DNA from 4 places in the Lysinibacillus sp. FSL M8-0134 genome. Region 1 is predicted to be linked to each of the others. Evidence: riboswitches for the same ligand, from Rfam matches in the RefSeq annotation. Region 1 holds a riboswitch; each other region holds the start of a gene.
What was found. Region 1 has a riboswitch for S-adenosylmethionine ahead of metK (methionine adenosyltransferase). Riboswitches for the same ligand answer to the same signal wherever they lie in the genome.
Positions count from the first base shown of each region.

Region 1 (5,889 bases):
CCATAATGATGTATGCTAATGCCATAAACGGTACAATGATTTGAGCTGCATTTGCAATGGATTTAACGCCCCCGATAATAATTGCGCCTAATAAAACGACAATAATAAGACCTGTGATCCAAGTATCCAAACCGAAAGCGTTTTCAACAGCGCCTGCAATAGCATTTGACTGTACACCAGGCATTAAGATTAACATCGCAATCAAAGCAGCCACTGCAAAAATAACTGCAAACCATTTTTGGCCCATTCCTTTTTCTATGTAAAAGGCCGGTCCACCACGATATTCAGTATCTTTCTCTTCTTTATAGATTTGAGCTAATGTTGACTCTACATACGCGGTTGCCGCACCAATGAAAGCAATTGCCCACATCCAAAAGACAGCACCGGGTCCTCCCATTCCAATCGCTGTCGCAGTACCGGCAATATTACCTGTACCTACACGTCCTGATAGTGCTATCGACATGGCTTGGAAAGACGAAATTCCTTTGTCCGATTTTTCCCCTTTAAACATTAAAACAAACATATCTTTAATATGCCTTACTTGTAGGAACCTTGTAATGATTGAGAAAAACAACCCAATCAACAAGATACCATAAATAAACCACGGTCCCCATAATATCCCATTTAACTTCTCCACAATTACATCCATTTTACCCCTCCAATTTAAAATACCTTACTTTAAGTCATTATAGTATTACACTTTTCTGAAAATTACAATATTATTTTTAAGTAACAATATTTAAGTAAGTAACCTAGTAAATGGAAGGGTATAAAACTATTTAATTATATAACCAATTCTTCTTAGCGCATTATTAATAAAATCTCGAATATACATAAAAATCTCTTCACGCTCTACTTCATGAAATAAATTATGATAACAATTTTCCCATTCTTTGAACTGAAACTCTGTGAATTCTTGTTGATGAAGCCAATTACGAGTTTGTCGAGTTTCAGTAATCTTATCTTTCTCAGCAGTCATGATGAGCATCGGCATATTCGGGAATTCACCTTTAGGTAGCAGCACTAAATTTTTCATCATTTGCTGCAGCTCCCGATACCATTTCACTGACACGACAGACATGAATGGTATATCATCTTTCATCTCTTCTCTACCTTCAACACTTCGCGTTAATTTTTCTAAATTAATATCGTGTGTCATTTTAACATTAGCTGTTAAAGCACTTAAACTCGTTAAAGCATTCGATAATTTACCTGGTAATAGCTTTAATTGCAACCAAGGTGATGTCAAGATAATGCCAGCACATTCATATTGCTTCTTTTGCATTGTATGGAGAATTAATGTTGCTCCAAGACCATGACCTATTAAAAAGGTTGGTAAATTATATGAAAAAGCATTTTCAATTAGATTTCTTGTATACTTATTGTACAATTTGAAGTCCTCATCATGGACACGAGCAAACCTTGCATTAATACCATGATTAGGTAAATCCCCCATGACTATGTGGAAGCCTTCCATTCTTAATTTCTCTATAAGCCATGCATACCAACGGTGATTTTCATAAGCACCATGAAGAATAGCAATCACAGCCTTTGCTTGTCCATCAGCTTCCCATTTCCACATTCACATAGTCCTCCTAAAAAATAATTACACTTTGATTATATCGAAATAAATGCCACATTTTAATTTTATATTTCCATAAAGTTGCGTATTTGATACGATAATACTACATTATAGAAAGAAAAGAGGCGATTTTCATGATTTATCCATTCAAAGATAAAACGCCAAAGATCGATCCGTCTGTTTTCATTGCTGATTATGCAACCGTTACGGGCGATGTAACAATTGGTGCTGAAACAACAATTTGGTTTAATACAGTCATTCGTGGGGATGTCTCACCAACAATTATTGGTAAACGTGTTAGCATCCAAGATCTTTGTTGCTTACATCAAAGCCCAAAATATCCACTTATTATTGAAGATGAGGTTACAGTCGGACACCAAGTCACTTTACATAGTTGTACAATTCGCAAAAATGCTTTAATTGGTATGGGCTCCATTATATTAGACGGTGCAGAAATTGGAGAGGGTGCATTTATTGGAGCAGGAAGCCTCGTACCTCCAGGTAAGGTCATTCCTCCGAATAGTTTAGCATTAGGTCGCCCAGCCAAAGTTGTCCGTGAATTAAATGCTGAAGACAAAGAGGATATGGAACGTATCGTACGTGAATACGTAGAAAAAGGTCAATATTATAAATCCCTTCAGAAGTAACCAATCATACACAAAAATTCAATACTAACGAAAAAAATCCCTCGCGTGGCCGTGACCATTTCTTGTTCACGAGCCAGTGCGAGGTTTTTTTGAAAAAATAAAAGGGGCAACATTGCCCCCTTGCATATTAGTACACTAGAATAACGTTCTAACGACTTCATTACTTTAGTTCAATAGTTTACAGATGTGCTTTTTCTCGAAGTGCATCAGCTTTATCGATTTGTTCCCATGGCACATTTAAGTCAGTGCGGCCAAAATGACCATATGCTGCAGTTTGTTTATAGATCGGACGGCGTAGATCCAGCATTTTAATTATACCTGCTGGGCGTAGATCAAATAGTTCACGAACCCATTCTACGATTTCACTTTCTTTCACTCTGCCTGTACCAAATGTATCGACAGCAATGGAAACAGGTTGTGCAACACCAATCGCATAGGCAAGTTGTACCTCAGCGCGGTCTGCTAATCCAGCTGCTACAATATTTTTCGCTACATAACGTGCTGCATAAGCTGCTGAACGGTCTACCTTTGTCGCATCCTTACCTGAGAATGCTCCACCACCATGACGCGCGTAACCACCGTATGTATCAACAATGATTTTACGTCCTGTTAACCCAGCATCTCCTTTTGGTCCACCGATTACAAAACGGCCAGTTGGGTTGATGAAATATTTCGTGTTAGCATCTAATAATTCACTTGGCACAACAGGTCCAATAACAAATTCTTTTAAATCTGCTTGAATTTGATCCAGTGTTGCCTCTTCATCATGCTGTGTTGAAATAACAATAGTATCCACACGTACTGGTACATTATTGTCATCATATTCAATCGTTACTTGAGTTTTACCATCAGGACGTAAATACGCTAATTCTCCTGATTTACGTACTTCTGTTAAACGACGTGCTAATTTGTGTGCTAAACTAATTGGTAGTGGCATTAACTCTGGTGTTTCATTACATGCGTAACCAAACATTAGACCTTGGTCACCAGCACCAATAGCTTCAATATCAGCATCTGTCATTGAGCCTTCACGCGCTTCTAATGCTTGGTCAACACCTTGTGCAATATCCGGTGATTGTTCACCAATAGCCACAAGCACGGCTAAGTTTTCAGCATCAAAGCCATATTTACCGCGTGTATAGCCTATTTCGGCTACAGTATCACGAACGATACCTTTAATATCTACATAAGTAGAAGTTGTAATTTCTCCTGCTACTAATACTAATCCTGTTGTTACAGTAGTTTCACACGCTACACGTGCATTTGGATCTTCTGCTAAAATAGCATCTAAAATGGCATCCGAGATTTGGTCACAAATTTTATCTGGATGTCCTTCTGTTACACTCTCTGATGTAAACAGTCGACGGTTTGTCATTTGGTTTTCCTCCTATTACTTTTACGAAAAGTAGTTGTGTATGAATACGGTACTCATTACCCATGTCAAGTCCGCTCCTAAGGATTGAACTCTCAAGCCGTTACTGCTGCTTTTAACACGAGGATTTCGAAAGATCCGTCATTATAATAAGGAAAGAACTACATATACTTACCTTTACATTCATTTTAAACAATAAAAAAATCCTTTACTCACGTTACTTTACATGAGGAAAGGAATAATGACTTCGTAACCTTTCACTCTTATCGTTCAAGGGATGTTCCCTTGCATCAGGTTGGCACCAACGCATGTCGTGAAATGATTCATGCAGGTTGCCGGGTTTCACAGGGCCTGACCCTCCACCAGCTCGGGATAAGAGTATCCGTTCAATTGTATGTTACTGAAAAGGTCGAACGTTGTCAAATATTTTCTAATGTATTACTGTATAGAAAGGAAGGAACTGATTAAACAAAAACTTTTCATACTTGGATGATGATGTAAATAGAAGCAAATTAATCCCTACAACATACCTAGCATCTTGTGGTAACATATGTGTGGCTCAATTTTTATGCCTAATTACAGTAGGATTGATTGGATTCTACTCGAAAAACATTATTTTTTGTCAGTTTATTGAAAAGTGATAAAAACTCTAAAATAATTTCTTAATTAGTATAGATTATTTAAGCAATTGTGTTATACTATTTTTGAAATTAAGAAAAAATCCCTCTAAATCAAGGGAATACTATAAAAAAGGATGGTATTTAATCGATGAATTCAGTAGAAATTGCAAACGAACTGAAGGAATTATTAAACGGCGGTAACATTAATGTTCAACTTTCAGTACCACAATTAGCAGAAAAAGCTACATCTCGTGGTGAAGCAATGTTAACAGTAGATGGCGCAGTTCGTGCAGAAACTGGCAAATACACTGGTCGTTCACCTAAAGATAAATATACGGTAGAAGAAGAAAGCACAAAAGATCAAATTGACTGGGGTAAAGTCAACCAACCTATTTCTTCTGAAGTGTTCGATAACCTATATGTAAAAGTAATAAAATATTTAAAAGAACGTGACGAGTTATTCGTATTCAAAGGCTTTGCAGGTGCTGACAAAGATTCTCAATTAAGCATTCAAGTGATTAATGAATACGCTTGGCACAATCTTTTTGCTCATCAATTATTTATCCGTCCAACTAAAGAAGAATTAGCTTCTCATGTTGCAGACTTCACAGTTATCTCTGCTCCTAACTTTAAAGCAGATCCTGCAGTTGATGGTACATCTTCTGAAACATTCATCATTGTATCACTTGAAAAGAAAATTATTTTAATTGGTGGTACTGAGTATGCTGGTGAAATGAAAAAATCTATTTTCGGTATCATGAACTACTTATTACCACAACAAGGAATCCTTTCAATGCACTGTTCAGCAAACGTTGGTGAAGCTGGCGATGTGGCATTATTCTTCGGTCTATCTGGTACTGGTAAAACGACTTTATCTGCTGACCCAGATCGTAAGCTTATCGGTGACGATGAACATGGCTGGTCTGATAATGGAGTGTTCAACATTGAGGGTGGTTGCTATGCAAAAACAATCAACCTTTCTGCTGAAAAAGAACCAGAAATCTACAATGCAATCCGCTTCGGTTCTGTTTTAGAAAACGTAGCTGTTGACCCAGAAACTCGTATTTGTGATTATGATGATGGTTCATTAACAGAAAACACACGTGTTGCTTATCCAATCCAATACATCGAAAATATTGTTGATCCATCTGTTGCAGGTCATCCAAAAACTATCATCTTCTTAACAGCTGATGCGTTTGGCGTATTACCTCCAATCAGTAAATTAACAAAAGAGCAAGCAATGTACCACTTCCTAAGCGGTTTCACTTCTAAACTTGCTGGAACTGAACGTGGTGTAACAGAACCAGAACCAGTATTCTCTACTTGCTTCGGTTCTCCATTCCTTCCACTTCCTGCAACAGTGTATGCAGAAATGTTAGGTCAAAAGATTGACGAGCACGGCGCACAAGTATTCCTAGTAAACACTGGTTGGACTGGTGGCGAATATGGTACAGGTAGCCGTATGAAGCTTTCTTACACACGCACAATGGTACGTGCAGCAATCGATGGCAAATTAACAAATGTAGAAACAACACAAGATGCTGTCTTTGGTTTACACATTCCAACAGCAGTTGAAGGTGTACCTTCTGAAGTGTTAAACCCTCGTGAAGCTTGGGCAGATAAAGCTGCTTATGATGAAAAAGCGGCTGAACTTGCAGGTCTATTCAA
Region 1 covers NZ_JBBPAJ010000001.1:3,337,094-3,342,982, forward strand. The annotation lists gene MKY49_RS16905 (alanine/glycine:cation symporter family protein) at 1-649, opposite strand, end outside; gene MKY49_RS16910 (alpha/beta hydrolase) at 776-1,582, opposite strand; gene MKY49_RS16915 (gamma carbonic anhydrase) at 1,717-2,229, shown strand; gene metK (methionine adenosyltransferase) at 2,408-3,604, opposite strand; SAM riboswitch class I at 3,862-3,980, opposite strand; gene pckA (phosphoenolpyruvate carboxykinase (ATP)) at 4,370-5,889, shown strand, end outside.

Region 2 (5,889 bases), on a different contig from region 1:
ACGAGCAAGCGCGATTGCCTTTATGTTTACAGGCTTAACGCTAGCTACTGTGACCGGTGTTCCACTTGGTACATTTATTGGACAAGTAACAGACTGGCGTATGTCGTTCATTTTTATCGTCATTATAGGCATTATCGGTTTAATTAGTAATGCTTTACTAGTACCTAACCAATTATCAAAAGGTAATCCTATTTCTTTACGTGATATTGGCAAAGTATTAGGCAATATTCGCATGTTATTAATCCTTTTCATTACAGCTATTGGATATGGTGGGGCCTTTGTAGTCTATACGTATGTTTCACCTATTTTAGAGCAATATATGGGCTATTCCCCACATGCAGTAGTAATTATATTAGTTGTCTATGGTATTTGCGTTGCTATTGGTAATACATTAGGAGGCCATTTTGCTAACCAAAATCCGCTACGTTCCATCTTTATAATTTTTGTTGGACTTGCCTTAGCGTTACTTGGTATTGGCTTCACTCTTGAATCACCGATTATCGGTTTAGTCATGGTACTGACAATGGGATTATTTATGTTCATGAATGTCCCAGGATTACAGTTATATGCTGTTCTACTGTCTGAAAAATATGTGCCGTCAGCTATTTCTATGGCTTCAGCATTAAACATTTCTGCTTTTAACATTGGTATATTTTTAGGATCCTATATTGGAGGTTTTATTATTCGCCATCAATCATTAGCACATACGCCTCTTTATGGATTCCTAATGGTTATGCTAGCAGCGATTGTTACATTATTATGGTTGCTTTTCGATAATAAAAAACAATAATATTGTTAGTCCGTTTATCTAGCATTTACTTGATATTTTGGTAATTTAACATCGGTATATATACAATATTGATAAAAAGGAAGCTCCCTGTGGCTTCCTTTTTGTGTTATAAGTAAGACAAGAATGGAGTTACACCTAAATTCGCTTGAATACATAAGATAAGATATCAGCTATAGGATAGGAGGAATTCCATTGTATTACAATCCTTATCCGTATTTCGTTCATCCCTATCATTACTCAGCGCCACCAATTGCCAACCACCTTGCTGTAAGATCCTTTCCCCAACATCTTGCAATGCCGACCAACAATCCCTTTCCACCTGTTGATACACATAAATTAAAATCATCGGTTACACGGATAAAGGCAATTATGCAGCAAGCCCAATTACTGACGGATAAAATTGAAAGCTCCCAGCAATTTGCCCATGATTTAATGAATGCAGCACAACTTTCAAATAAAGCAGAAGTGGAGAAATTAATTTCATCCACAGGTATTACGATGAAATTCGAAACGAACTATACACCTGATAGTTTTAGAATACGTCTAATTGATAATGGCTGTTGTGGTGTCATATTGAATTTAAATTGGTGAAAAAAACCCTAACCTTGTATCCCTATTGAACTTGTAAACTATAGAAAACTATGATAAAGTGTTTGTATTATTATTTCTGAAAATTCTTATATTTTTCTTATCAAGAGAGACGGAGGGATTGGCCCGATGAAGTCTCAGCAACCAGCTCAACAGTATGGTGCTAATTCCAATTGGCCTAATTCCAAAGCCTTGAAGATGAGAAGATGAACTACCGTTGTTTATTCAGGAGTCCTCTTCTATAGGGGGCTCTTTTTTTACTACTATTTTAAGAAAGCAGGGAAAACGATGCCTAATGAATTATTACAAGCATTACAATTATTAAAATCTAAACAATGGGTCGATTTAACACATACATTCGGCCCTAACTCACCCCATTTTTTCATGTTCGAAGATGCAAAATTTGAAACATTATTCTCTCACGATGATGGGTTCTTTGCACAACAGTTCACTTTCCCTGGTCAATATGGTACGCATATCGACCCACCCATTCATTTTGTGCGAGACACACGGTACCTTGAAGAGCTCGATTTAAAAGAGCTTGTTCTTCCCCTTGTTGTCATTGATAAGTCCGAAGAAGCTGCTAGCAATCATGATTTTTCTTTAAGTGTTCAAGATATACTTGAGTTTGAAGCACAGCACGGAAAAATTGAGGCAGGTACCTTTGTAGCGCTACGTACCGATTGGAGTAAACGTTGGCCAGATAAGGAAGCATTCAGCAATAAAGATGCGGAAGGGTATAACCATATTCCAGGTTGGGGCTTAGAGGCTTTACAATTTTTACTGACGGAACGTAAAGTTAGTGCGATTGGTCACGAAACATTCGATACTGATTCAGCAGCTGATTTTCGTAAAAATGGCAAACTAGATGGTGAATACTTTGTGCTCGAACAAGACACTTATCAAATTGAGTTAATGACTAATTTAGACAAGCTACCTGCAACAGGTGCAATTATTTTTAATATTGTACCTAAACCAGAAAAAGCATCTGGATTCCCTGTTCGCTCCTTTGCTATTTTGCCATAACTTAAAAGTCGGTATAGAGATACCGACTTTTATTTTTGTACATTTCTTTTTTTGAATATAAAGTAAACGACGAACATTAATAGAACAAATAATAGGATGAGATACATACTATAATGGGATAAGTAGTAACCAACAAACCGCCATTTCTCTCCAAGCATTTTCCCTAACGTTATAAATGTGAATGTCCAGATAAATGCTCCTGTATAGGCAAAGAACGCAAACTTTTTATATGGATAATTATTAATAGCCGCAATATACGCTGTTATGTGGCGGACACCAGGGATAAAATAGCCTATTAACAATAAGATAGGTCCAATTTTGGCAAACATTTTTTTCGTAAAATCAATTTTTTGTTCAGTTATATGAATTTTTGGCCCATACTTTTGTAGTAATGGTAAGCCAAATCGATAACCAATATAGTAGCTTAAAGTAATACCTCCAACTGCGCCAATCATGGCACTTACTAATGCAGGGATATGTTCAAGGCTTTCCCTATAAACACTATAACCTACATATGTTAAGAAAACTTCATCAGGAAGTGGCAATCCAACTATACCTCCAATTAGGATTACGATAATGCCAAAATACCCGTAATGTTCAATTAGAGATTGCACGTGATGTGCCATAAACTATCCCACCTAAAAATTTTTTAACTATAAAATATACAGGTTTCATTATAATCAAACTGCGGAAAACAGAAGAAGCAACTTGAAGATTGTTTTAAATTATTTGAAGCTGACGCAAAGCAAAGTCAATACCGCCCTCGGTAGATTTCTTTGTAACAAAATCAGCAACGTTTTTCAAAGCTAAGCTGCCATTTCCCATAGCAATTCCTAATCCTACCAGCTCCAGCATATCCATATCATTATCCCCATCTCCAAAAGCAATGGCATTTTTAGAATCAATGTTAAAATAATCTAGTACTGCTTGAACAGCTATTGACTTGGAAACATCCTGCTGTAGTACATTCACAATATAAGGATGCCATCGCTGCCATAATATATTCGGAAATTGACTAACATATCTTTTTTCTCCCTGTTCATCTGTATATAGACACATGAGAAAAACTTCCTCATTCGTAATTTTTTCATTTATAACCGGAAAATCTCCCAAAGACAATGTTTCCTGCATAGCATGTAAAGCAGCTGGACTTTGTATGCTATTCATCGCTAGCTGCTCTGTAAAAAATGTTAAGCTATGCTGTTGTTCCATTGCAAAAGCCTCAACATTTTGGACAATCTCTTTAGCAATAGGCGTTTTATGTAGGACAAGATCATGATGTTTCACATATGCACCATTTGCCGTAATAAAGGTCTCTATCCCCAACTCTTCCAACTCACGGCACATGGATAAAGGTCTTCCTGTAGCTGCTACAAGGTGAATTCCCTTATTCTTTAATAAATCAATTGCCTGCTTTGTACTTTCTTCTACACAGCCATCCTCATAATTGATGAGTGTGCCGTCTACATCAAAAAACACTATTTTATAGTTCAACTTGAATCATCCTCCAAAACAATACTTTTGAACCACACAAAAAAATCCCTTTAACGATTACTAATAAAATATTTGTACGTATTTCGACAAACTTTCAACCATCTATATAACTTACATTAACAGCACCGATAAATACTATTAAAGGAACAGTTCTAGTGACAATTAATAAATAATGTAATGATTATTTTTATTTTAATAATTCTAAAGGAGTATACCAAAGAACACAGAATTGTTAAAATAAAAGATAATCATTTAAATATATTGAACGACACTTTTTAACGAATAGATAGAACAAAAGAAATAATTTTCTAAAGCAGGCAAAGGAGTTGATTCTTATGGCATTTAACATTTATTACTACGAAAGTAGTGTAGATTGCAAATTTTGCAAAAGGCATTTTACAACATATAAAGTACGCCCTAATCGATATAAAATCATCGAGGAACAAACAGATTTCATGCCTGTTTATGATGGCCTAAATCCTTTGCTGTATGAGGTCGCTGTATGCCCACATTGTGGCTACGCCTACCACAAATCTATGACAAGGACTTATGGACCGTTCATGCAGCTCATTGATGAACTATACATTAAAGAGCTCCAAAAACCCATGGACATCTGCCAGGAACGTACAATCGATGATGCCATAATCAGTTTTAAGCTTGCTTATTTAGTATCCCGTGCTTCAATGGAAGAATCTCTCTTAATGGCGAATTTCGCATTAAAAATAGGTTGGCTATATCGTTTAAAAAACGATGAAGAATCCGAAAAACGCTACCTTTTTGCAGCAAGAGACTTTTATAGTAAATCCTTTGCATCCAATCAGGAGGGTGGAGAGAGAATTCAGTTTTTACATGCTGAACTAAGCCTCCGACTTGGTGATATGGCGGAAGCCCAAAAAGGCTTCTCTCGCTTAATCGCTGATAGAAATGTCTCGCCAAAATATCGAAAGCTTGCCCGTAATCGTTGGGAAAATTATAAATATGACGAACAACCTATAACAGTTAATGAAACTATTAATTAATGGGACGAGGAGAGGACTTGTAATGTTGCTATTTCATAAGAGAATAGATGTGAGAGAAGAAGATATATTTTCAGAGTTGCATCACTTTCTATTAAGAAAAAATAATCGCTACTTAACAAATGATGAGGTTGTCACTTTAACAGGAGTGTCCTCTGAGATGCTTTTCAAATGGGTAAAAGCAGGAAAGTTAAAAAAATCAATTTTCCCTAATTTAGGTGCACCTTGTGAACGTTGTGGACAAATTACACAGGCTAAAATTTGTGTGAGCTGCTCCTCCTCCATTGTTGGTACGTTAAAACAAGAAGAAAAAGACCGCGCATGGTTCAATCAAATCCAACGTAACCATGTTAGAGCTAGTACGTACCATTATAAATAGCAATCGAACATCTTCATTAATCGAAGATGTTTTTTCTTTTTAACTGACCCTACCAAATTTAAACAAAATTTAAACTAACTCTTCCTAAGCTTTAAACTAAGCTCTCTATAATTAGTATCAACATAAAGAGAAGGACTGATTATCAATGAAGAAGGCTAGGAAGCATAAAGTTTTATTAAGTTTTGCACTGGCAAGTTTAATGACATTGAACGGCGTAGCAAGTGTCTCTGCAGCTGTTCCTGCAAAAGAGCAACAGGTCAATATAGAAAACAAATCTACAGTTAAACAGGCTAGGACCTCTAATGAAACATTACTTGATTGGAAAAAGTGGGTGAACGATCATGCTTACAGTTTGTCATCCATCCAACCTGAAGTATCGAGTGGAACGAAAATCCCTTCTAATCAATTTGAGGATTTGGAGATGCTTAAGCCGTTATTACACGATAAACGTATTGTTTTTCTAGGAGAGAGCTCTCATGGTGTGGCACAATTCAATCATGTTAAAACACGTTTAATACAATTTTTGCATCAGGAAATGGGCTATAATGTTCTTGCCTTTGAAAGTGGTATGGGTAATGTGATGAACGCCCAAGGGC
Region 2 covers NZ_JBBPAJ010000002.1:272,339-278,227, forward strand. The annotation lists gene MKY49_RS21220 (MFS transporter) at 1-790, shown strand, start outside; gene MKY49_RS21225 (hypothetical protein) at 983-1,381, shown strand; SAM riboswitch class I at 1,476-1,583, shown strand; gene MKY49_RS21230 (cyclase family protein) at 1,667-2,404, shown strand; gene MKY49_RS21235 (DedA family protein) at 2,434-3,030, opposite strand; gene MKY49_RS21240 (Cof-type HAD-IIB family hydrolase) at 3,125-3,898, opposite strand; gene MKY49_RS21245 (DUF2225 domain-containing protein) at 4,234-4,917, shown strand; gene MKY49_RS21250 (hypothetical protein) at 4,940-5,293, shown strand; gene MKY49_RS21255 (erythromycin esterase family protein) at 5,439-5,889, shown strand, end outside.
Region 2: it holds a riboswitch for S-adenosylmethionine, as region 1 does, so the genes downstream of both, MKY49_RS21230 (cyclase family protein) here and metK (methionine adenosyltransferase) in region 1, are expected to answer to the same signal.

Region 3 (5,889 bases), 1.7 Mb from region 1:
AACGGCTTCTAATTCAGCCTCTGTGTCCGTAATAAAACGATTTAATGCAATAATTGGTTCAACGCCAAATGTGCGAACTGTCTCCACATGTTTAGCTAAGTTTTCAATACCTTGTAAAAGGGCTTCGACATTTTCGCCAACAAGCGCTGTTTTCGGAACCCCACCATGCATTTTTAAGGCACGAATCGTAGCTACGATAACAACGGCACTTGGCTTAAAGCCAGCTTTCCGTGCTTTAATATTCATGAATTTTTCAGCACCTAAATCAGAGCCGAAGCCTGCCTCTGTCACCACGATATCCGCTAGCTTACGAGCTGTTTGTGTCGCCATAATGGAATTACAGCCGTGAGCGATATTGGCAAATGGACCACCATGAATAATGGCAGGTGTTCCTTCTAATGTTTGTACTAAGTTTGGCTTGAAGGCATCCTTTAATAATAAAGTAAGAGCACCTTCTACCTGTAAATCTCGTACAAAGACTGGCTCACGCTCGAATGTGTAGCCAATCACGATACTAGCGATGCGTTCACGTAGATCCTCAATACTTGTTGCTAAACAGAACACTGCCATGATTTCAGAGGCTACCGTAATATCAAAGCCGTCCTCACGAGGCATGCCTTGAACTGGTCCCCCTAAACCAACGACTACTTTACGTAGAGCACGATCATTTAAGTCCATTACACGTTTCCAAATAATGCGTCGTGGATCAATGTTTAATGCATTTCCTTGATGGATATGATTATCAATAAATGCGGATAAAGCATTGTTGGCTGTTGTAATCGCATGAAGGTCACCAGTGAAATGTAAATTAATATCCTCCATTGGTATTACTTGTGCGTAACCTCCGCCAGTTGCGCCACCTTTTACGCCCATTACTGGACCTAATGATGGTTCTCGTAAAGCGACCATCACCTTCTTATCTAATTGATGAAGGGCATCTGCTAGTCCTACAGTCACTGTCGACTTTCCTTCACCTGCTGGGGTCGGACTAATAGCAGACACTAATACTACTTTTGCATCCTCGCCCTGAGCTGTAATTTTTAATGGGTCAATCTTTGCTTTGTAGCGTCCATACTGCTCAAGAGCATCCTCTGGAATACCCGCAGCTTTGGCAATTTCCGTAATAGGTTTGATCACTGCTTGACTAGCGATTTCTAAATCTGATAATGGTTGATTTTTCGTTGTCATTTGGCATCCTACTTTCTATGTTGTTCATTTCCATTATAGTCTTAATTGTGAAAAAAAAGAAAGCCAGATATGCAAGCATTTCGACAATCAATTGACATCTTTGTTCAATTCATGTATGTTCTAAGAGAAAATGCAATTTTTTCACATTTTCTCAATGAGAGCACAACTTATTTAACTTTATTTTACATTCAAGCGCATTGGAGGCGAATGCTTATGCAACAGGGGATCGTAAAGTGGTTCAATAATGAAAAGGGTTATGGCTTTATTGAATGTGATGATGGAGAAGATGTATTTGTACATTTTACGGGCATCCAGGAGGAAGGCTTCCGTACACTTGAAGAAGGTCAAAAGGTATCATTTGATGTGGTAGAGGGTAATCGTGGACCTCAAGCATCAAATGTTGTGAAATTATAACGGTAATGGACTATTAGCTTAGTTCCAAATGGACAGCGGAGCAGGAATGAAATATTCCTTCATCCGCTTTTTTTATTACCAATGGTGGCCCTTTGCAAATTTGATACTAAGTATGTGAAGCATATAGCATGACAAAAGGGAATTACACTTGAAATAATTTCAAAAAAGCTCTAAGAAAACTGCGGAACGAAGGGCGGCACTCCTGCGGGAAAAGCGGAAAAGTCGAGATCCTGGACTGAGCGAAGCGAGGGAAGCAGCTCGACCTCACCCGCGGAAAGCGTCCGTCCATTGTGGAAATCAATAGCTTAGCTTTATTTCATTGTAAAAGAAAAAAGACTGTAGGCAAACTCAAAATTCATCGAGTTTGTCTACAGTCTGAATCCACTTCAGCATATGAAGTGGATCTTGTAATTATCGATTAATCCAATAAAAAGCGCCAGGACATACTAATGTTTCCTTTGTTCGATGAGGATCTTTTAATGTCACACCAAATGGCCCTTCTTTTATATGACCAAGTGTCATAGCTACTGCAACCTCTTCCTCATAAAAATCCAATCGCATATTCGGGAGCTGTAACGAGATGAACTGCTCATGTTGCACAGGCTCTGGTAGCTGCAATACCTCCTGCCATAAACGAACTGTTCTCTGTAAATCCTTGACATACAATTGGATTGATTCCATTGTAATCGCTTGTTTTGTATCAATAGCACCGCTTGTCACTAATTGTGACAGACGTTCCTCATCTTCCTCTGCCCATTCAATTAAAAATGGAAAATCAATGAGAAGATCTGGTTTGCCAAAATGGAGAAGCTTCCACTTCACAATAGTGCCATCAGGTCTTGTTCGACTGCAAGCATCCGGCCCATATACATCATAACCTAATGCTCGTAAGCGTTGACCCTCTTCCTCAATTTTTTGGGTACGCAAGGCAATTCGTGAAAATCCTTGGCGCTCTTGATCACGTTTAAACGTATAATGTAAGGAATATGGGTATTGTGCTGCCTGCTCAAATAAATCACGATCATAGATAGCAATTTGTTCAATATAGCTTAAGCCAAAGTAGCTTAACGTATTATAAGTCCCCCACATCGTGTGCTGCCCACCATTCACTGTGTGGACATTTCGTTTATTGAAGAAAACCTTTATATTTTCTGGTGATTCCACTTGGTGAACCAGGTGATCAAAATATAAAGTCATGGCAATTCCCCTTTCTTTCCCCATTACCTTTACCTGTATGTTTAATTGGTTTAAAATTTACTCAAGAAAAGGAGTTACTAGTAGGATATGAAAAAAAAGTTCATTTTACCTACTTACTCCGTGAACTAATTTATATTAATAAAGAGGTGATATTTGAATGACAGATCAAGTAGCTGCTTTTAAATTGGCATTAGGTAATTACCCTACAGGCGTTACAGTTGTCACAACAAGTCATGAAACAAAACCTATAGGCTTAACCGTCAATTCCTTTGCATCTGTTTCAATCGACCCGCTCCTTATTTTGTGGTCACTCGATAAAAATTCTCAGCTTCATTCTTATTTTACGAATGCTTCTCATTTCGCGGTCAATATTTTAGCAAGCGACCAAGAACATTTATGTACACTATTTGCCAGTAAAATCCCTGATCGTTTTGCACAGGCACAGTGGTCCACTTCATCTTTAGGTCTACCGATTTTACATGATACAGCAGCTATTTTACAATGTAAAACGTTTCAGCAAATAGATGCTGGCGACCATACCATTTTTATTGGGCATGTGCAAGACATTACAAACGGGCAAAAAGAACCGTTACTATACCATCGCCGTCATATTGGGCAAATACCAAAAAGCTTTTATAGTTAATTTTTTAGACAAAAAAAGGGCCACTTGTAAGCAAAGGAAATCCTTCATGCTTATTGGTGGCCTTTTGACATCGTTCAACTGAAATCAATGTTATTTTTTCTGCGGAAATCTCTGTTTTTCAAGCCTATTAATTTGCACAATAACACCATCTTGGATCGTAATATGCACTTCACCAAATTCAAGATTTTGAATTGCCTTGGCAATTGCCTCTAATTTTTTATCATCTACCTTTACTGATTGAGCCATACGATACACCCCTTCTTTTTCATTCTTGTTGTACAAAAGAGGCCAACGCATCAAACTGATTGATAGCCCCTCCTATCTCTCAGATACCATCTGTTGGATTTGGCACCTAACTTTTCGGTTGCCGAGGCTTCGTTGGGCCAAGTCCCTCCACCTCTCTTGATAAGAGTACTGCGTTTCTTGACAATAATTCTATAATTCTACTATACGAATGTCAATATAAAATATTAGAAAACCTAGCTGAATACTTTGTAATATCAATCTTCTACATTTGTATGAGTCGATATAAATGTATTTTATGCCAAATCAGTAGTAAATAGATGACTACTCTCAAACTTTTTAATTGGACCATTTTCTCAAAATGAGTTCAAGTGGACCTCGTTGATGGATAGTCCTCCACCATATCGAAAAAAACACACAGCCTAAAAAATAACAACATGCATAGAGCATTGAAAAAACGACTGTTAGATTATTCGATAAATCGAAAACTTCTAACACAGTGATGCCAATAAAGACATGGCCAACATAGTGTGTTAAGGACAATTGACCCGTTTTAATGATTGCTTCTATTACTTTATTTTTGAAAGTTTCTACAAAATACATACAACCTACTATTATCACAATAGCCGAAGCCGAATTTGATAGAACATACATTATATTTGGTGGAATCGGTCCTGTATCAAATAAATACAACGCACTATCATGATCTAAGAAATATTTTGTCGAGAAGTGAATAATCACCTTTGAAAAAATTTCTATAATCACTCCTAACAAGATACCTACCGTAACTAATTTCTTTCTTAATGCCCTATTGGTTAAATCTAAGGTACCTACAATCATCCCAATGAGAAAAAAAGATATCCATGGAAAAACGGGATGGTAGCCATTAAACAGTAAATTTCTCATAAAACCTTCTACCGTCCAAAAATCTATATACTCTAATAAAATATATTTTGGATGCCACCCAACTAGATAATTGAATTGGATTTGTAGCCATTGGGAAACGATTATCACCGCACTAATTGTAAAAAGCATGGTTTTCTTTGAAGTTGCTATCAACAAAGCTGCAAGAAACATATAAACACCGTAATAATGTAAAATATCTCCCGTCCATCCGACCACATATAAAACCATCCCAACAACAAACAAAAAAAGAGCTCGCTTCCATAAAGTTAACTTACTTTGGCGAATAAGAATTGGGTCCTTTGCTTCCCTTGCTTTCCGCGTCATCAGCGCAGTCCCTATTCCTGCTAGAATGACAAATAGTGCAGAGGCGCGCCCCTCAAAAAGACTTTGCAATTGAATGAGCCATTGTGAACCATTGGCAGTTGAACCTGAAATAACGCCAAAGTTTACAATAAACATACCTAACATTGCTAATGCTCTTGCAAAATCTAAGCCCTCAATACGACGATGACCAAGTTGCTTATTCATCTTTTCCCCCTTGAATGACGCTATGTACTGCCTCCCTCCAAATAGCCTTATAGTTCAATTGACTACCAGTTAACATAAAATTGCCAATATTATCATAGAGCATGGCTAACATGTGGGCTTTCGCTTCTATGTTGGCATTTTCATCTAGCACCTCTAGTTGCACTGCGTATTGTAAAATATCATAAAATCTTGCTAAATAATCTGATTGAAGCTCTAATAACTGTTGCATGTAGTGGTCGTCGCGAGCGGCTAATAACAAATACTGACTAAATATTTTATTAAAATAAGGATCTTTGTCCTGTTCATCAATTGACTTATAGCCAATCTTCAGTAATTTCTCAATGAAATTGCTTGGAGATAGCTCCTTGTAATCAACAACGATATCATATTGAATTTCTTTATAAAGTTCCTCAAACAAAAAAGAAATTAATTGATCCTTTGATTGAAAATAGTAATAAATAGCTGGTTTTGATATGCCGACCTCTGCTGCAATCATAGCTAAGCTCGTTTTCTCAAATCCTTTTTCTGCAAACATCACATAGGCAACTTCTAAAATTTTTTGAAAGGTTTGTTCTCTATTTCCCATAAGGGCCTCCTTTTTTTACCGACCGTTAAGTAAATAATATACGAAGATCCAATTTTTCACAACAAAAAAACTGTGCAGAAGTAAACCCTCTCCACAGTTCTCCTTTTAATCCCCCTGTAAACAGTCCATTAGAGCTTGAGCTGTCTGTTGCTTACCCATCACCTTGATCGGCTGCCCTTCAGCA
Region 3 covers NZ_JBBPAJ010000001.1:1,602,825-1,608,713, reverse strand. The annotation lists gene MKY49_RS07905 (formate--tetrahydrofolate ligase) at 1-1,188, opposite strand, end outside; gene MKY49_RS07900 (cold-shock protein) at 1,402-1,602, shown strand; gene MKY49_RS07895 (VOC family protein) at 2,014-2,799, opposite strand; gene MKY49_RS07890 (flavin reductase family protein) at 2,957-3,442, shown strand; gene MKY49_RS07885 (YezD family protein) at 3,533-3,688, opposite strand; SAM riboswitch class I at 3,758-3,854, opposite strand; gene MKY49_RS07880 (DUF418 domain-containing protein) at 4,025-5,119, opposite strand; gene MKY49_RS07875 (TetR/AcrR family transcriptional regulator) at 5,112-5,705, opposite strand; gene MKY49_RS07870 (phosphopantothenoylcysteine decarboxylase domain-containing protein) at 5,811-5,889, opposite strand, start outside.
Region 3: it holds a riboswitch for S-adenosylmethionine, as region 1 does, so the genes downstream of both, MKY49_RS07885 (YezD family protein) here and metK (methionine adenosyltransferase) in region 1, are expected to answer to the same signal.

Region 4 (5,889 bases), 150 kb from region 1:
GCACCTACTTTTAATGTTACGTTTTCTTTGCTATCTGATTGATCATCTGATGCTGAATTAGCATCTTCTTTTTTATCAGTACCACAAGCTGCTAAAGCTAGGACAAGTATTGATAAAAATAATCCTGCCAATAATTTCTTCATTTATGACACTCCCTTTTACTTTGTTTGAAATATGTTAGCGGTAAGAACCGGAATAACCTCTAATGTCTTTCTAGCGTTTATCGATTTTATCGGTAATGACATCACCAATCCATTGAATGATAAATACAACTACTAAGATCAAAATAGTTGCCATTAATGTCACATCTTGGCGATTTCGTTGGAAGCCATCTAGGAAAGCTAAGTTTCCAAGACCACCTGCACCGATAATCCCTGCCATCGCAGTGTAACCAACAAGTGCTACAGCCGTTACGGTAATACCAGAAATCAGAGCTGGTAATGATTCAGGGATTAGGACTTTCCAAATAATTGTGGACGTTTTAGCCCCCATTGAACGAGCTGCTTCAATGACACCTTTATCAATTTCGCGTAATGCAATTAAAACCATACGAGCGTAAAATGGAGCTGCACCAATAATTAAGGCTGGTAAAGCCGCATTTGCTCCGCGAATTGTCCCAAGTAAAAACTTCGTAAATGGAATTAATAAAATAATTAATACGATAAATGGAATGGAACGGAATATATTAACGAGTGACCCCGTTAAAAAGTTAACAATTTTATTAGCCCATAACTGATTAGGACTTGTTAAAAATAGCAAGATACCAATAACCAATCCAAGAATAAATGTGACAACTGTTGAAATAGCTGTCATATACAATGTTTCATACGTAGCTTGCCACATATTTTCCCAGTCTACGTTCGGAAAGAGATTAGTTAGCATTTGCGATCACCTCCGTTTGAACTTCGACTGTATTTAAATAATGTAGGGCATCAGCCACATTTTCCTTAGAACCATCAATTTGCACAATAAGTGTACCGTATGCTCCATTTTTCGTTTGCGAAATATTGCCATGAACAATGCTTACTTCCACATCGAATTTTTTAACAAGATGTGAAATGACGGGCTGTTCCGTTTTTTCACCAACAAAGATCAGCTTGACAAGTTGACCAGTTGGGTAGTTTGCTTTGATCTGTTCCACTGTATCCTTTGTTTCTTTTGTGTCGGTAATCTGGGCTACAAATTTCTTAGTAATAGCTGCTTGTGGTGCTTGGAAAACTTGCAACACCTCACCACGCTCTACAATTTCACCAGCCTCCATTACGGCTACACGATGACATATTTTACGGATAACGTGCATTTCATGGGTAATCAATACGATCGTTAACCCTAAACGTTCATTGATATCAACTAGTAAGTCAAGAATAGCATCTGTCGTTTCAGGATCCAGTGCAGATGTCGCCTCATCACATAGTAAAACTTCTGGATTATTAGCTAATGCTCGTGCAATCCCAACTCGCTGCTTTTGACCACCTGAAAGTTGTGATGGGTATGCCTTATCACGTCCTTCTAAACCTACAAGTGAGATTAACTCCTTCACACGGGCTTCTCGTTGAGCTTTTGGAACACCTGCAATTTCCAGAGGGAAAGCGATGTTTTCAGCAACTGTTCTAGACCAAAGTAAATTGAAATGCTGGAAGATCATACTTACCTTTTGTCTAGCAGCTCTTAACTTTTGCCCTTTAATGGATGAAAATTCTAGATTGTTTACTGTTACCGTTCCTGTTGTCGGTTTCTCTAATCCATTTAATAAACGAATCATGGTACTTTTACCGGCACCACTATAGCCGATGATGCCAAAGATTTCACCTTTATTTATAGTAAGGTTGACGTCTTTGACTGCCGTTAATTCGCCATTTGCTGTTTTGTATTTCTTCGTAATATTTTGAAGCTGAATCATAGCGAATACTCCTTTTCTTATATAAAAAAACCCCTTCACTCATAGACAAGTAGAAGGGGTCACGTATGATACGTTAAACCGTTCTCTCATCTTTCAAAGAAAAATCTTTGGGTGATTTGGCACCTTTTCACATGGTGATGGTTGCCGGGCTTCATAGGGCACTTCCCTCCGCCGCTCTTCATAAGAGTTCGATATATTTAATGTTTTAGTAATATATTTGATACTTTACCACGCTAGTAATGTTCAGTCAATTGATTTTTTTAACAATTCGTACAAAAAAGGTACAGATTGAAAAGCATAAATTTTATCTGTCACTTTCCCGCCATCAGTAACAAGTAAACATGGGACACTTTCAATTTGATGCTCATAAGCAATCTGCTCTAGAAAGTTGATATTTGCTTTGCCGATTTGAAGCTGTGGCAGCAATTGTTCAATAACTGACAGCATTTTTGATGCCACCGCACATGTTCCACACATCGGTGTATATAAATAAAATGCAGCTTTTTCACCCGACTGTATAGCCGCTTCCCACTGCTCTTTTGACCATTCTTCCATTGATTTCACGCAACCTTACAAAATATATTCATTATGGATTGAGAAATGAGCACGCAATAAAATCATCGCTAACACTTTTCTTGGTGTTGTCTCTACTTCCTTATATGTTGGCATTGTACGTAAATGCTCAGCCTCTGGATAATGTCTGTCCATTAATGCACGTAGCTTATCGCCAGACGTATCTGCATCAAAAAAAGTGAAAAGCTCACAGCCCTCATAAGGATCGAGTAGCTCTTCTAATTGATGCACACCAATTGTACCATTCGTACAAAGTATTGTAACATTCTCATTTAAAATAGGCTCAATTTGTAGCTTATCTGAGCGTCCTTCTACGATCAAGCATTTTCCCTCGAACATTACGCCACCTCCAATTAGACATCCCCACTTATAAGTCATTATATAACAAAAAACGCCGGTAGTTTCCGACGTTTTTCGATTATAGCTTGTCTTATTCAGCGATCATTTCTTCGTATTGCTCTGCTGTCATAAGTTTTTCAACTTCAGATGCATCAGCAGGCTCAACAACGATCATCCATGCTTTTTCATATGGTGATTCATTAACGAATTCTGGGCTATCTTCTAAATCTGCATTGACTTCAACTACAGTACCTGAGATTGGTGCATATAATTCAGAAACAGTTTTAACTGATTCTACGCTACCGAATGGATCATCTGTTTTGATTTCGTCGCCAACCTGTGGAAGCTCAACGAAAACGATATCTCCTAATTCAGATTGTGCGAAGTGAGTAATACCAATACGTACTTTTCCATCTTCTACTTTTACCCATTCATGTTCTTCAGAGTATCGTAAGTCTTTAGGTGTGCTCATGCAATAAACCCCTCCATAAATATGTAATATATTCACTTTCAGTGTGCCATACTTCTCCTATAAAAACAAGATTCAATTACACCTCTAGGTAATTGAAAGCATATTTTTTCGAGTTCGCTTCAAAAATTAGAAACATCCATCGGAGACATTATTTTCATTCAGATCATGCCTTACACTTCCAAATAGAGGTAAGTCCTTTATCACGATCAAGACGGCTATTTCCAAGTTTGCTCAAAATCAGCTTCTTTAAACCCTAACGTTACTTTTTTTCCATCAGTCACGATAGGTCGTTTAATTAACATACCATCAGAGGCAAGTAGCTCAAGCTGTTCCTCTTCCGTCATATCAGCCAGCTTGTCCTTTAAACCAAGCTCACGATATTTCATACCAGATGTATTAAAAAACTTCTTTAAAGGTATTCCACTTGCCTGCCATAAAGCTGTTATTTCTTCCTTTGTAGGTGGTTGCTCTACAATGTGTACCTCTTCATAGGAAACTTCATGATCATTTAACCACTTTTGCGCTTTTTTACATGTTGTACATTTAGGGTAATGAATAAATTGAATAGTCATTAATATGCTCCTCTACTGTCTTTTTCTGTAGTATACCATCATAATTGTTTTGAATGGAGGAACTTCTCTCATTTTCATCAGTCTATCCATCTGTTTTGCTTTTTTATCCGTCACTTTTATGATTCTCTATTTTGCAATTTATTGGTATCGCAAAAACTAGCTACCCAAAAGAGGATAGCTAGTTTGCTACATTGATGATTAAACGATATATTTTTCTGCTTCGATTAATTTTACAGATGCTTCACGTTTTTTCGCAATTAAGTTGTATGGGTTATTGCGAGTTAGCTTACGAAGCGCAGATAATGTCATACGCGCTACATCACCATCTGCTGAAGCAAGAATTGTATCTTTTGCTTCTTTTTCGATTTCTGCAAATGCTTCTTGGCAGAAGATTTGTGTATAAAGCAATTTTTGATGTGCTTTTTCAGCGCCATCACGAGCAATTGCTTTTTCTGTACGTAAAACAGCCGATTCCATCGCAAATAATTGGTTAGCGATATTCGCAATATTCACTAATACTTCCTGCTCCTGATCAAGCTTTGCACCAAAGCGTTGCGCTGCTAAACCTGCTGCTAATACAGCAATCTTCTTCGCATTTTTCACTAAATATTTTTCTTGAGCAAGTGGCTCTGTACCGATATCTTCTGGCATTAACATTAGAAGCTCTTGCTGTAAGTTTTGGGCAACCTGTAATAGTGGTAACTCACCTTTTAGCGCCTTTTTCATAAATGTGCCTGGTACAATCATGCGGTTAATTTCATTTGTACCTTCAAAAATTCGATTGATACGAGAATCACGATAAATACGCTCAACCTCGTATTCAGCCATAAAGCCATAGCCACCATGTAGCTGTACTGCTTCATCTGCAATGTAATCTAGTGTTTCTGAACCAAACACTTTTGCAATAGAGCATTCAATTGCGTATTCTGCGATAGCACCTGCAATCACTTTTCCTTGCTTTTGCTCTTCAAGGCTTAACTGACTTAAACGATCTTCAAACAGACCAACCGTACGATAATTTAAAGATTCCGATGCATACAGTTGAGAAGCCATTGTTGATAATTTCTCTTTAGTAAGATTGAAACCAGAAAGCTTTGTTTTAAATTGCTGACGTTGGTTTGTGTATTGAATTGCTAACTCTAATGCACGTTTAGAGCCACCAATTGTGCCCACACCCAGCTTATAACGACCAATATTTAAAATATTAAACGCAATTACATGCCCACGGCCAATTTCACCCAATAGATTTTCTACAGGTACTTCCGCATCTTCTAACACTAATGTACGAGTTGATGATGATTTAATCCCCATTTTCTTCTCTTCAGGGCCAACTGAAACGCCGTTGAATGCACGTTCTACGATGAATGCAGAGAATTTATCGCCATCAATTTTCGCGTAGACAACAAACACATCTGCAAAGCCTGCATTAGTAATCCATTGCTTTTCACCATTTAAAATATAATGTGTTCCTGCATCATTAAGCTTCGCAGTTGTTTTTGCTCCAAGGGCATCTGAACCCGAACCTGGTTCTGTTAATGCATAGGCTGCAATTAACTCCCCAGAGGCAAGCTTAGGTAAATATTTTTTCTTTTGATCTTCATTACCGAAAAGAACGATTGGTAATGAGCCAATCCCCACATGAGCGCCATGTGTAATAGAGAACCCACCTGCAACAGACATTTTCTCAGCAATTAAAGCAGAAGAAACTTTGTCTAATCCAAGCCCTTCGTATTCTTCTGGTACATCTGCTCCAAGTAAACCTAATTCGCCTGCACTTTTAAGAAGACGCACTGAATGCTCAAATTCATGGTGCTCTAAGTTTTCAACTACTGGTAATACTTCATTTGCTACATATTCCTCTGTTGTTTTAGCAATCATTTTATGCTCATCAGTGAAATCTTCTGGTGTAAATACACGATCTAATTCCACATCTTCAATAAGAAATCCGCCGCCTTTAATGAAATCAGTTGTTTTTTCAGTCATGTTTAATTCCTCCCAATGTATCTATTTTGATTGTCTAATCCCCTAATAAG
Region 4 covers NZ_JBBPAJ010000001.1:3,489,031-3,494,919, forward strand. The annotation lists gene MKY49_RS17780 (MetQ/NlpA family ABC transporter substrate-binding protein) at 1-143, opposite strand, end outside; gene MKY49_RS17785 (methionine ABC transporter permease) at 214-882, opposite strand; gene MKY49_RS17790 (methionine ABC transporter ATP-binding protein) at 872-1,900, opposite strand; SAM riboswitch class I at 1,984-2,087, opposite strand; gene MKY49_RS17795 (thioredoxin family protein) at 2,144-2,455, opposite strand; gene MKY49_RS17800 (hypothetical protein) at 2,471-2,812, opposite strand; gene gcvH (glycine cleavage system protein GcvH) at 2,904-3,284, opposite strand; gene MKY49_RS17810 (arsenate reductase family protein) at 3,500-3,856, opposite strand; gene MKY49_RS17815 (acyl-CoA dehydrogenase family protein) at 4,055-5,839, opposite strand.
Region 4: it holds a riboswitch for S-adenosylmethionine, as region 1 does, so the genes downstream of both, MKY49_RS17790 (methionine ABC transporter ATP-binding protein) here and metK (methionine adenosyltransferase) in region 1, are expected to answer to the same signal.